3 regions of the Pseudomonas sp. P1_C12 genome follow, and region 3 is predicted to be linked to each of the others. Evidence: predicted binding sites of a transcription regulator. Region 3 holds the regulator's gene; each other region holds the start of a gene.

Evidence for each region. The regulator sigma-54, encoded in region 3, starts transcription at its own class of promoters, with help from an activator protein. The targets are predictions, from matches to a motif close to ANTGGCATNNANNTTGCTNT.
Region 1: the regulator sigma-54 is predicted to act here: its motif matches at 1,350-1,369, upstream of glnA (type I glutamate--ammonia ligase).
Region 2: the regulator sigma-54 is predicted to act here: its motif matches at 1,116-1,135, upstream of glnK (P-II family nitrogen regulator).

Annotation. Positions count from the first base shown of each region.
Region 1 covers NZ_JBFUAE010000008.1:194,566-199,001, forward strand. The annotation lists gene glnA (type I glutamate--ammonia ligase) at 1-1,255, opposite strand, end outside; gene thiI (tRNA uracil 4-sulfurtransferase ThiI) at 1,584-3,038, shown strand; gene typA (translational GTPase TypA) at 3,178-4,436, shown strand, end outside.
Region 2 covers NZ_JBFUAE010000004.1:424,141-428,576, reverse strand. The annotation lists gene AC1D19_RS09310 (hypothetical protein) at 1-225, opposite strand, end outside; gene AC1D19_RS09305 (accessory factor UbiK family protein) at 662-922, opposite strand; gene glnK (P-II family nitrogen regulator) at 1,343-1,681, shown strand; gene AC1D19_RS09295 (ammonium transporter) at 1,717-3,054, shown strand; gene AC1D19_RS09290 (secondary thiamine-phosphate synthase enzyme YjbQ) at 3,269-3,694, shown strand; gene sutA (transcriptional regulator SutA) at 3,796-4,116, shown strand; gene AC1D19_RS09280 (HAD family hydrolase) at 4,314-4,436, opposite strand, start outside.
Region 3 covers NZ_JBFUAE010000005.1:172,009-176,444, reverse strand. The annotation lists gene lptB (LPS export ABC transporter ATP-binding protein) at 1-420, shown strand, start outside; gene AC1D19_RS11150 (RNA polymerase factor sigma-54) at 693-2,186, shown strand; gene hpf (ribosome hibernation-promoting factor, HPF/YfiA family) at 2,261-2,569, shown strand; gene ptsN (PTS IIA-like nitrogen regulatory protein PtsN) at 2,582-3,046, shown strand; gene rapZ (RNase adapter RapZ) at 3,049-3,906, shown strand; gene AC1D19_RS11130 (HPr family phosphocarrier protein) at 3,922-4,197, shown strand; gene pmbA (metalloprotease PmbA) at 4,260-4,436, opposite strand, start outside.

The DNA.
Region 1 (4,436 bases), on a different contig from region 3:
CCAGGGCTTCTTTCAGGCTGCCGCAAACTTGTGGGATCTCTTTGGCCTCTTCAGGCGGCAGGTCGTACAGGTTTTTGTCAGCGGCATCGCCAGGGTGGATTTTGTTCTGGATGCCGTCCAGGCCAGCCATCAACAGTGCGGCGAAGCACAGGTACGGGTTGGCAGCCGGATCCGGGAAGCGTGCTTCGATACGGCGGGCTTTCGGGCTCGACACGTAAGGAATACGGATCGAAGCGGAGCGGTTGCGAGCCGAGTAGGCCAGCATCACTGGAGCTTCGAAGCCTGGAACCAGACGCTTGTAGGAGTTGGTCGCCGGGTTGGTGAAGCCGTTCAGGGCCTTACCGTGCTTGATGATGCCGCCGATGAAGTACAGAGCGGTATCGGACAGACCGGCATAGCCTTCGCCTGCGAAGGTGTTCTTGCCATCTTTCCAGATGGACATGTGTACGTGCATACCCGAGCCGTTGTCGCCGTACAGCGGCTTAGGCATGAAGGTAGCGGTACGGCCGTAGGCATCGGCTACGTTGTGCACGACATACTTCAGGGTTTGGGTTTCGTCGGCTTTCTTCACCAGGGTGTTGAACTTGACGCCGATTTCGTTCTGGCCGGCAGTCGCCACTTCGTGGTGGTGAACTTCGACGGTCAGGCCCATTTCTTCCAGTGCGTTGCACATGGAGGTACGGATTTCGTGGTCGTGGTCGAACGGTGGAACCGGGAAGTAGCCGCCTTTGACGCCTGGACGGTGGCCTTTGTTGCCGCCTTCGATGTCCTGGTCGGACATCCACGAACCTTGTTCAGAGTAGATCTTGAACATGGAGCCGGAAATGTCGGACTTGAACTTGACCTGGTCGAAGATGAAGAACTCTGGCTCTGGACCGGCGTACACAGTGTCACCGATAGCGGTGGCTTTCAGGTGCTCTTCGGCGCGCTTGGCGATCGCACGTGGGTCGCGATCGTAGCCTTGCATGCTCGAAGGCTCGATGATGTCGCAGACCAGGATCAGGGTCGGTTCTTCGGTGAACGGATCCAGAACAGCGGTGGAGTCGTCCGGCATCAGAATCATGTCGGAGGCTTCGATGCCTTTCCAGCCAGCGATGGAGGAACCGTCGAACATTTTGCCGACTTCGAAGAAGTCGTCATCCAGCGCATCGCGAGCCGGCATGGTCACGTGGTGCTGAGTGCCTTTGGTGTCCGTGAAGCGCAGATCAATCCACTTGACGTCATGATCTTTGATGAGTTGAACCGACTTCGACATAGTGTCCTCCGGGTGGCTTCGGGCTAGTAATGGATGCCCTTAAATGTGGGTGATGCCGGCGCGAATACTCTGCCAAGGCAACCTGCCTCACAAGGGAGCAAATTGCATGCCAGTGCCCCAGCATGGGTTTTTTGCCCCAATTTCACGCCTGTCAGGCGGAAAAGTACCTTAAAGCGGAAAATCCCGCCCTACAATGTGGCGCTCATTTCAATAAATGACCTGTTTTGGTGCGCACGAAACCTTCTGCACATTAACTGGTTAAACCTTGAGCAATTTCCGCTATAATCCGCGCCCCCCTTTTTCGGCAGGCCCTGCGCGCGCTGTTTCCATGAAATTAATCGTAAAAGTCTTCCCCGAGATCACCATCAAGAGTCGACCTGTCCGGACGAAATTTATCCGCCAGTTGGCCAAAAACATCCGCGCCGTGCTCCGCGATCTGGACCCGGCCGTGGTGGTGAGCGGCGTGTGGGACAATCTCGAGCTGGAAACCCGCGTCACCGACCCGAAAGCCTTGAAAGAGATGGGTGAGCGCCTGACCTGCATGCCGGGCATCGCGCACTTTCTGCAGATCGACGAGTACCCGCTGGGCGACTTCGACGACATCACCGAAAAGTGCAAACACCACTACGGCGATGCGCTGGCCGGGAAGATTTTCTCGGTGCGCTGCAAGCGTGCGGGCAAGCACACGTTCAGCTCGATGGACGTCGAAAAATACGTCGGCAGCAAGCTGCGTCGCGAGTGCGGCGCCGCCGGGATCGACTTGAAAGCGCCGGAAATCGAAGTCCGCATCGAAGTTCGCGACCAACGGTTGTTCGTGATCCACAGCCAGCACAACGGCATCGGCGGATATCCGCTGGGCGCCCTGGAGCAGACGCTGGTGCTGATGTCCGGCGGCTTCGATTCCACCGTGGCGGCCTACCAGATCATGCGCCGTGGCCTGATGGCGCACTTCTGCTTCTTCAATCTGGGCGGACGTGCCCACGAACTGGGCGTCATGGAAGTCGCGCATTTCATCTGGAAGAAGTACGGCAGCTCCCAACGCGTGCTATTTGTCAGTGTGCCGTTCGAGGAAGTGCTGGGCGAAATTCTCGGCAAAGTCGATAACAGTCATATGGGCGTAGTATTGAAGCGTATGATGTTGCGCGCTTCCTCCCAAATTGCCGATCGACTGCACATCGAGGCGCTGGTAACCGGTGAGGCGATCTCCCAGGTGTCGAGCCAGACGTTGCCAAACCTGTCAGTGATCGACTGCGTGACCGACAAGCTGGTGTTGCGTCCGCTGATCGCCAGCCACAAGCAGGACATTATCGACACGGCAATCGAAATCGGTACCGCCGATTTCGCCCGGCACATGCCGGAGTACTGCGGCGTCATCTCGGTCAATCCGAAGACAGCAGCCAAGCGCTATCGCGTCGAGCATGAAGAGAAAGAATTCGATATGGCGGTACTCGAGCGTGCGCTCGAAAACGCCAAGCTGGTGCCGATCGATCGCGTGATCGATGAACTGGGCCAGGACTTGCAGATTGAAGAAGTCAGCGAAGCGCTGGCCGGTCAGATCGTCATCGACATCCGTCACCCGGATGCCGCTGAAGACGACCCGCTGGACCTCGCTGGCATCGAGGTACAAACGATGCCGTTTTATGCAGTGAACGCTCGTTTCAAGGAACTGGACCCTACTCGCCAGTACCTGCTGTATTGCGACAAAGGCGTGATGAGTCGCCTGCATGCTCACCATTTGCTCAGTGAGGGGCATGCCAATGTGCGCGTTTATCGACCGAGCTAAGTGCCCGGGGCTGTTTGCCTGTGGCCTGCGTCACCGGCCCCCCGATGCCACCGTCAAGCTGTAACGGCTTTCACGGACGCTACTGTTAATCGCTGCCAAGACTTGTCAGCACACCGAATCCTCTGATCGAGATACACAAGTGATCGAAAATCTACGCAACATCGCCATCATTGCCCACGTTGACCATGGTAAGACCACCCTGGTAGACAAACTCCTGCGTCAATCCGGCACCCTGGAGCGCAACGAGCTCAACGACGAGCGCGTGATGGACTCCAACGACCAGGAAAAAGAGCGCGGTATTACCATTCTGGCGAAAAACACCGCCATCAACTGGAACGGCTACCACATCAACATCGTGGACACCCCGGGCCACGCCGACTTCGGCGGTGAAGTTGAACGTGTAATGTCGATGGTCGACTCCGTTCTGCTGCTGGTTGACGCTCAAGACGGCCCTATGCCGCAAACCCGTTTCGTGACCAAGAAGGCTTTCGAAGCCGGCCTGCGTCCAATCGTGTGCATCAACAAGGTTGACCGTCCAGGCGCGCGTCCGGACTGGGTTCTGGACCAGATCTTCGACCTGTTCGACAACCTGGGTGCCACCGAAGAACAGCTGGACTTCAAAGTCGTCTACGCCTCGGCCCTGAACGGTATTGCCGGTCTGGAACACACCGACATGGCTGAAGACATGACCCCGCTGTACCAGTCGATCGTCGACAACGTACCAGCACCGAAGGTTGACCGTGATGGTCCGTTCCAGATGCAAATCTCGGCACTGGACTACAACAGCTTCCTGGGTGTTATCGGCGTTGGCCGTATCGCTCGTGGTAGCGTCAAGCCGAACACCCCGGTTGTGGCTATCGGCGCCGACGGCAAGAAGCGCAACGGTCGTATCCTGAAGCTGATGGGTCACCACGGCCTGCACCGTATCGACGTTGAAGAAGCTTTCGCCGGCGACATCGTGTGCGTGAGCGGTATGGACTCGCTGTTCATCTCCGACACCCTGTGCCAGCCGGACAATGTCGAGGCGATGAAGCCTCTGACCGTTGACGAGCCAACCGTTTCCATGACCTTCCAGGTAAACGACTCGCCTTTCTGCGGTAAAGAAGGCAAGTTCGTGACTTCCCGTAACATCAAGGAACGTCTGGACAAAGAGTTGCTGTACAACGTTGCACTGCGCGTTGAAGAAGGCGACTCGGCCGACAAGTTCAAGGTTTCCGGTCGTGGTGAGCTGCACCTTTCGGTACTGATCGAAACCATGCGTCGCGAAGGCTTCGAAATGGGCGTTGGTCGTCCTGAAGTGATCATCCGTCAGGTTGACGGCGTGAAGCAGGAACCGTTCGAAAACGTAACCATCGACACCCCTGAGGAATCCCAGGGCAAGGTTATGGAAGAGATGGG
Region 2 (4,436 bases), on a different contig from region 3:
GCTTTGTATGGTGTACGTATCCGAGCCATTTGCAATTACGGACTCTTGTGGAGTAGGTGATGCGTTTACTTTTGTTATAACCTCATTGTTGGTTGTGGGGGTGTACGTAGCGGTCTGTGTTCCAAGGTTCTTGAATGTGACTGTCACAGGCGGCCCGGCGACAGCTGAACTTATGTGAAATGCAGTCAGCGCGAAAGCCGCAATTAAAGACTTATACAGTTTCATGGGTGTTGCTCCTTGTGGTGTTGGTAACAGCATTCCATTTAGAAGATTTTGTTCATCGCAAACTATTATCCAAGCCATGTAGCATGGGCTTGAACTTTCTCGAGCGGGTGCAGCTCCCGCATTCGAATGAAGGAAACTGCCTCTGATTTTCGTCAAACGAATCGGGTGGCAGTGATGCGCGGGTTGGCGAACCGGTGCCTCCGGAAAAAACCGGCAGACCCGAAGGTCTTCAGCTGAGAGTGAGCTTAGGAACCGGAGCTTTGCGACGCAATCGGACGGCGAATGAGATCTTTGTAGGAAGTTGCCGGGATTCTTGCGGGCTTGAAGATCACAGACTGCGGCAATTCCTACAGGTGATTCTGAAGGTCGTTCCGACCTTATCGCGAGCAAGCTCGCGCCCAAATTGGATCGGGTTTGATGGTGGGAGCTGGGGGGGTTACTCGGTCGGCGGATTCAGCTTCGCTTCCAGCTCCGCCACCTTCGCCTCAAGGCTCTCCAGCCGCGCCCGAGTGCGCGCCAGTACAACCATCTGGCTATCGAATTCTTCCCGACTCACCAGATCCAGTTTGCTGAAGCCACTTTGCAGCAACATTTTGAACTGGCTTTCGATTTCTGCTTTCGGCAGAGGCGTGTCGCCGCTGAAGAGGCGGGAGGCGGTACCGGTGAGGGCGTCGAGGAAGTCTTTGGGCGCGAGCATGGGCAATGTCCTGGAAACAATGGCGGGCAGTGTATCACGCAGTGTCTATAGTTCTTTGCGCAGGCGAAGGGCGCACACTTTTCGCGCATGGGGACGGACGGCGTCGCACCGTTATTGTGCGTAACCCGGCGAGTGTTGTTGCGATATGGCGGACATCTGCCGGCAAAAGATTGAAAACTATGAGTTTTGTGGAGATGGCAAGGTTTCTGCTTAGATGCTGGTGACCCATGCACTGATGCAGTCGCTGTGACGAATGCAGTGCGCCAAGCGAAACACGGGGGAGTGCTTCGTGAGGAGCGGTTAGCTGGCGTCGAACGGGCAGGTAAGGCCGACGATGCGTTACAAAGCCAGGCACTGCGCTTAGACTTGAGACGGGTTTGTTTTCCTGGGGCAAGTTCACCAATTCGGGAGAGAGTTTTCATGAAGCTAGTCACTGCCATCATCAAGCCGTTCAAGCTGGACGACGTACGCGAGTCGCTGTCCGAGATCGGCGTGCAGGGCATTACCGTCACTGAAGTCAAAGGCTTTGGTCGGCAGAAGGGTCACACCGAGCTGTATCGCGGCGCGGAATACGTGGTCGATTTCCTGCCCAAGGTGAAGATCGACGTCGCCATCGACGACAAGGATCTGGACCGGGTAATCGAGGCCATCACCAAGGCTGCCAACACCGGCAAGATCGGTGACGGCAAGATCTTCGTGGTCAATCTGGAACAGGCGATTCGCATCCGTACCGGCGAAACCGATACCGACGCTATCTAAGCCGCCACAAACCCAACGCCCCAGGAGAAAACAATATGACTCTGCGTAAATTCGCAGGGCTAGGAGCCCTGTTGTCCATCGTAATGCCCAGCCTTGCCTTGGCGGCAGACGAAGTGGCGGCACCCGTCCTCAACTCCGGCGATACCGCCTGGATGATGACCTCTACAGCCTTGGTGCTGTTCATGACCATTCCCGGCCTTGCGCTGTTCTACGGCGGTATGGTCCGGTCGAAAAACATTCTTTCCGTGATGATGCAGTGCTTCGCCATTACTGGTCTGATCAGCGTCCTGTGGGTCATTTATGGCTACAGCATCGCGTTCGACACCACGGGCATGGAGCAGGGCGTCATCAACTTCAACTCGTTCTTCGGCGGCATGGGCAAGGCATTCCTCGCCGGCATCACGCCTGCCAGCCTGACCGGTCCTGCGGCGCTGTTCCCCGAGGCGGTGTTCGTCACCTTCCAGATGACCTTCGCGATCATCACCCCGGCGTTGATCGTCGGCGCCTTCGCCGAGCGGATGAAGTTCTCCGCGATGCTGGTTTTCATGGGCGTGTGGTTCACCCTGGTTTACGCGCCGATTGCGCACATGGTCTGGTCCGGTAACGGCGGCCTGTTGTGGGACTGGGGTGTTCTGGACTTCGCCGGTGGCACGGTGGTGCACATCAACGCCGGTGTGGCCGGTCTGGTTGCCTGCCTGGTGCTGGGCAAGCGTAAGGGCTTCCCGACCACGCCGATGGCGCCGCACAACCTCGGTTACACCTTGATGGGCGCGGCCATGCTGTGGGTCGGCTGGTTCGGTTTCAACGCCGGTTCCGCCGCTGCGGCCAACGGCACCGCCGGTATGGCGATGCTGGTGACGCAAATCGCTACCGCCGCTGCGGCGCTGGGCTGGATGTTTGCCGAGTGGATCACCCATGGCAAACCTAGCGCACTGGGTATCGCTTCGGGCGTGGTTGCCGGTCTGGTGGCAATCACCCCGGCTGCCGGCACCGTTGGCCCGATGGGCGCGCTGGTCATCGGTCTGGCGGCTGGCGTGGTGTGCTTCTTCTGCGCCACCACCCTGAAGCGCAAGCTTGGCTATGACGACTCCCTGGACGCCTTCGGCGTGCACGGTATCGGCGGTATCCTCGGCGCAATCCTGACCGGTGTGTTCGCAGCGCCGTCCCTGGGTGGCTTCGGCACCGTCACCGACATCGCCGCACAAGTGTGGATTCAGTGCAAAGGCGTGGGCTTCACGGTGATCTACACCGCGATCGCCACATTCATCATCCTCAAGGTGCTGGATGCGGTCATGGGCCTGCGCATTAACGAAGAAGAAGAAGCGGTCGGCATCGATCTGGCGCTTCACAACGAACGCGGCTACAACTTGTAAGCACGCGCATAAAAAACTTGCCCGGCTTGCCGGGCATTTTTTTGTCTGAAATTTGTCGTTGGAGGAACAGCTGAATGGTTTTTTCCTACAGGTTTTGCGATGTTTGCGCCGGGTGTTTTTGTGCGGTCGAAGGCTTACAGGATTGAAGGAATATTAGGGCCTTTGTTTTTTCCCAGAGCGCGCTAGAATGCGCCCCGAACGTGCGGAGAACTGTATGTGGCAACAGACTCTGATTACCTTGCGGGCGAGGCCTCGGGGCTTTCATCTGGTAACGGACGAGTTACTCGCCGGCCTGCCTGAACTCAAGGCGTGTCGGGTCGGTCTGTTGCATTTGTGGCTGCAGCATACCTCGGCGTCGTTGACCATCAACGAGAACGCCGATCCGGCGGTACGTCGCGACTTCGAACGATTTTTCAATCGTCTGATCCCACAAGGAACAGACGGCTATGAGCATAACGACGAAGGCCTGGACGACCTCCCGGCGCACTTCAAGGCCAGCGTGCTTGGCTGTCAGCTCAGTTTGCCGATTTCGGCAGGCCGGCTGGCGTTGGGGACCTGGCAAGGCGTTTACCTGGGCGAGCAGCGTGATCATGGCGGTGCCCGCAAAGTCCTCGCCACCGTGCACGGTGAAGAGGCATAACCGCTGGTCAGCAGCGGCTGTTGATTTTTTTCCGGCAGCCTTCGACAGAGGGCAAAGCTGGGCTATAACTAATCTGCTTTTCGCAAGTCATGAGGTAGAACATGAGCGACGATGATCTGGAAAACGACGACCTCGAAGTAGGCGACGACGAAACCGAAGAAGGTCTGGAAGCAGCGGCGGAAGACGTCGCTGAAGACGACGGCGGTGATGCGCCGGTTCCGACCGCCAAAGGCAAGGCCAAGGCAGCGGTATCGGTCGATGAGCTGCCGAGTGTCGAAGCCAAGAACAAGGAACGCGATGCTCTCGCGCGGGCCATGGAGGAGTTTTTGGCCAAGGGTGGCAAGGTGCAGGAAGTGGAGGCCAATGTGGTCGCCGATCCGCCCAAGAAGCCGGACAACAAGTACGGCAGCCGGCCTATCTGAGCCTGCTACCCGCTTGCTGAAAAAGCCCGCCGTCGCTGCGGGCTTTTTCGTGCCTGAAACAATGTACAAGGGCGATGCGCAATCCATTGTAGGAGCCGGCTTGCCGGCGAAGGGTCCTTTGGACTTGTGCAGCTTTTGAGGGCGCTTTCGCTGGCAAGCCAGCTCCTACAGGGTGTTGTGGTGGTACAGGTTTTGGGTCAAAGCCTGTCGGTATTCCACCGCGCCAGCAACGCCGGCAGCTCGGTCAGGCTGCGAATCTCCGCATCCGGCAGTCGTTCTGCTTCCCAGACCTTGCCTGCCGGGTTGAACCAGATTGCCCG
Region 3 (4,436 bases):
CTCGAGACCCGCAAGGAACTCGACAAGGCCGGTCGGCGCAAGGAACTGGAAAGCCTGCTGCAGGAATTCCACATCAGCCACATCCGCGACAACCTCGGCATGAGCCTGTCTGGTGGTGAGCGCCGTCGCGTGGAAATCGCCCGAGCCCTGGCCACCAACCCGAAATTCATCCTCCTCGACGAACCCTTCGCCGGCGTGGACCCGATTTCGGTCGGGGACATCAAGCAGATCATTCACCACCTCAAGGCCAAAGGCATTGGCGTGCTGATCACCGACCACAACGTTCGTGAAACCCTGGATATCTGCGAAACCGCCTACATCGTCAACGACGGCCAATTGATCGCCGAAGGCGACGCTGAAACCATCCTGGCCAACGACCTGGTGAAGGAAGTGTACCTGGGCCACGAATTCCGCCTGTAAGACACCGAGGTGCGAGACTGGTCGACGAGCGCTTGTCTCGATAAAAAACAACTCTTTTTTATTGTTACAGTGCTCTAGGCAAACACGACGCCTCAAAGATGTTCAAGAGTCGGCCGGAGCAACCTGTCAACAAAACATTGCAGCTTTTTATTGTTACAGTGCTCTAGGCAAACACTACAGTTTCAGGCATATAATTTGCTTATGTTTGGCGCCCCGGCGCCCTGTAGTGGATGGCGCGTGTGCGCCGGCGAATAAGGTGTTAAGCCCCTGCCATGAAACCATCGCTAGTCTTGAGAATGGGCCAGCAGCTGACGATGACACCGCAGCTGCAACAGGCTATCCGCCTGCTCCAATTGTCGACCCTGGACCTGCAACAGGAAATCCAGGAGGCCCTGGAGTCCAATCCGATGCTCGAACGCCAGGAAGAAGGCGACGACTTCGATAACACCGACCCCTTGGCCGACAACGCCGAACAGAAGCCCAACACCGACATCCAGGAACCCTCCTACCAGGAAACCGCCCCGACGGTTGATAACCTCGATGAGGGTGACTGGAACGAGCGCATCCCCAACGAACTCCCCGTCGACACCGCGTGGGAAGACGTTTACCAGACCAGCGCCAGCAGCCTGCCCAGCAATGACGACGACGAGTGGGACTTCACCACCCGTACCTCGGCCGGCGAAAGCTTGCAAAGCCACTTGCTGTGGCAACTGAACCTGGCCCCGATGTCCGACACCGATCGCCTGATCGCCGTGACCCTGATCGACTGCATCAACAATCAGGGCTACCTGGACGAAACCCTCGAGGAAATCCTCGACGCCTTCGATCCGGAACTGGACATCGAACTGGACGAAATCGAAGCGGTCCTGCATCGCATCCAGCAATTCGAGCCCGCCGGCATCGGCGCCCGCAACCTGGGCGAATGCCTGCTGCTGCAATTGCGCCAGCTACCCGCCAAGACCCCTTGGCTGGCTGAGGCCAAGCGCCTGGTCACCGATTACATCGACTTGCTTGGCAGCCGCGACTATAGCCAACTGATGCGCCGCATGAAGCTCAAGGAAGATGAACTACGCCAGGTCATCGAGCTGGTCCAGAGCCTTAACCCGCGCCCGGGTTCGCAGATCGAGTCCACCGAAGCCGAGTATGTCGTTCCTGACGTTATCGTGCGCAAGGACAACGAGCGCTGGCTGGTGGAGCTGAATCAGGAGTCGGTGCCACGGCTGCGGGTCAACGCCCAGTACGCCGGTTTCGTGCGCCGCGCCGACACCAGCGCCGACAACACGTTCATGCGCAATCAGTTGCAGGAGGCCCGCTGGTTCATCAAGAGCCTGCAAAGCCGCAATGAAACCCTTATGAAGGTTGCCACCCAGATCGTCGAGCATCAGCGTGGTTTCCTCGAATATGGCGACGAAGCCATGAAGCCGTTGGTCCTGCATGACATCGCCGAAGCGGTCGGCATGCATGAGTCGACGATTTCACGGGTGACCACCCAGAAGTTCATGCACACCCCCCGGGGCATTTATGAACTGAAGTACTTTTTCTCCAGTCACGTCAGCACCTCCGAAGGCGGCGAATGCTCGTCCACGGCGATCCGCGCGATCATCAAAAAACTGGTTGCCGCGGAAAATCAGAAAAAGCCATTGAGTGACAGCAAGATCGCTGGTTTACTGGAGGCACAAGGCATTCAGGTGGCTCGCCGCACCGTCGCCAAGTACCGCGAATCCCTCGGGATCGCGCCTTCGAGCGAACGCAAGCGGTTGATGTAGAGCCACGCCACAGCGTTCCAGTGGCAGGCATTTCTGCCTGCCGCTTTATGCACTGGCAACGAAGGAGAAGCTGTATGCAAGTCAACATCAGTGGACACCAACTGGAAGTGACCGAACCTCTTCGCACCTACATCGGCGAAAAACTCGAACGATTGGAGCGACATTTCGACAAGATCACTAATGTGCAGGTCACGATGACCGTCGAAAAACTGAAGCAGAAAATCGAAGCCACGCTGCATATTCCCGGGAATGAAGTGGTCGCCAACGCGGAACATACCGATATGTACGCCGCGATCGACGCACTCACCGACAAGCTGGATAAACAACTCAAAAAGCATAAGGAAAAGACCCAGAGCCTCCTCCAGGGTGCAACCGGTCGTTAACACTCCCAACCCATGATCCGACTTGAAAGTATCCTGACCCCCGGCCGTTCCCTGGTGAACGTGCCGGGCGGCAGTAAAAAGAAAGCCCTCGAGCAAATTGCCAATCTGATCGCCCGCGAAGTGCCGGCCCTGGAGATGCAAGATGTCTTCGAGGCACTGATTGCCCGTGAAAAACTCGGCTCCACCGGTTTTGGCAACGGCATCGCTATTCCACACTGCCGTCTCAAGGGCTGTGTTTCACCCATCAGTGCATTGATGCACCTGGACGCCCCTATCGACTTCGACGCCATCGACGGCGCGCCGGTTGACTTGCTGTTCGTATTGCTGGTCCCGGAAGCCGCCACCGATGCGCACCTTGAGCTGCTGCGACAAATCGCCAGCATGCTCGACCGCAAGGAAGTTCGCGAAAAACTGCGTAATGCTGCAAGCAACGAAGCCCTGTATCAGGTTGTCCTGGACGAGCAAAACGGTCAGTAATCATGCGCTTGATCATCGTCAGTGGCCGTTCCGGCTCAGGTAAAAGTACCGCCCTCGACGTTCTTGAGGACAACGGCTACTACTGCATCGACAACCTGCCTGCCGGTCTGCTGCCGGAACTGGCCGAACGAGCCTTGATTCATACCGAGCTGCTACAGCCGCTGGTCGCCGTTTCCATTGATGCGCGCAACCTGCCCAGCCACCTGTCACGCTTCCCCGATCTGCTCGAAGAAGTCCGCAACCGCCACATCCAGTGCGATGTGCTGTACCTGGATGCCGACGAAGAAACCTTGCTCAAGCGCTTCTCGGAAACCCGCCGTCGTCACCCCCTGACCAACGCCAACCGCTCGCTGGCCGAAGCCATCAGCGTCGAGAGCGACCTGCTCGGGCCGATTGCCGACCTCGCCGATCTCAAGATCAACACCACCAGCCTGAACCTGTACCAGCTGCGCGACGCCATCAAACTGCGTCTGTTGAATCAGCCCGAGCCGGGCACTGCGTTCCTGGTGGAATCCTTCGGGTTCAAGCGTGGCATGCCGGTGGACGCCGACTTGGTGTTCGATGTGCGTTGCCTGCCCAACCCTTACTGGAAACCGGAATTGCGCGAGCAGTCCGGGCTCGATCAACCGGTTGCCGAATACCTGGCGGCACAGCCGGATGTCGAAGAGATGTTCCAGGACATTTCCACATACCTGCTAAAGTGGCTGCCTCGTTTTGCCGCCAGCAACCGCGCCTATGTCACCATTGCCATTGGCTGCACTGGCGGACATCACCGCTCCGTCTACCTGACCGAGCGTCTGGGGCAGGCGCTGCAAAAATCCCTGAAGAACGTCCAGGTTCGCCACCGCGACCTCAGCTAAAGGATTCACATCGCGATGCCTGCTCTGGAAATCGAAATCATCAACAAGCTGGGCCTGCATGCCCGTGCTTCTGCAAAATTCGTCGGGGTCGCCGGCCAGTTCAAGGACTGCACGATCAGGGTAGGACGCACACCTGAATCCACAGTAGATGGCAAAAGCATCATGGCCATGATGATGCTCGCTGCCGGTAAGGGCACCAAAATCCATCTGAGCACGGAAGGCGAGCAGGAAAAGGAAGCGATGGACGCGCTGGTAGCCTTGATCAATAACTACTTCGACGAAGGCGAATAAACATCAAAAGAAAGGCGCGCCACCCATTGGGTGGCGCGCCTTTTTTATGCAACGGTCTGAGCTTAGCTACCCGCCACCGTCATCCGCTCGATCAACACCGAACCAGTGCGAATGTTGCTGCGCAGTTCCAGGTCGTTACCCACGGCAACGATCTGTTTGAACATATCGCGCATGTTGCCGGCGATGGTCACTTCCTGGACCGCGAACTGGATTTCGCCGTTCTCGACCCAGTAACCCGC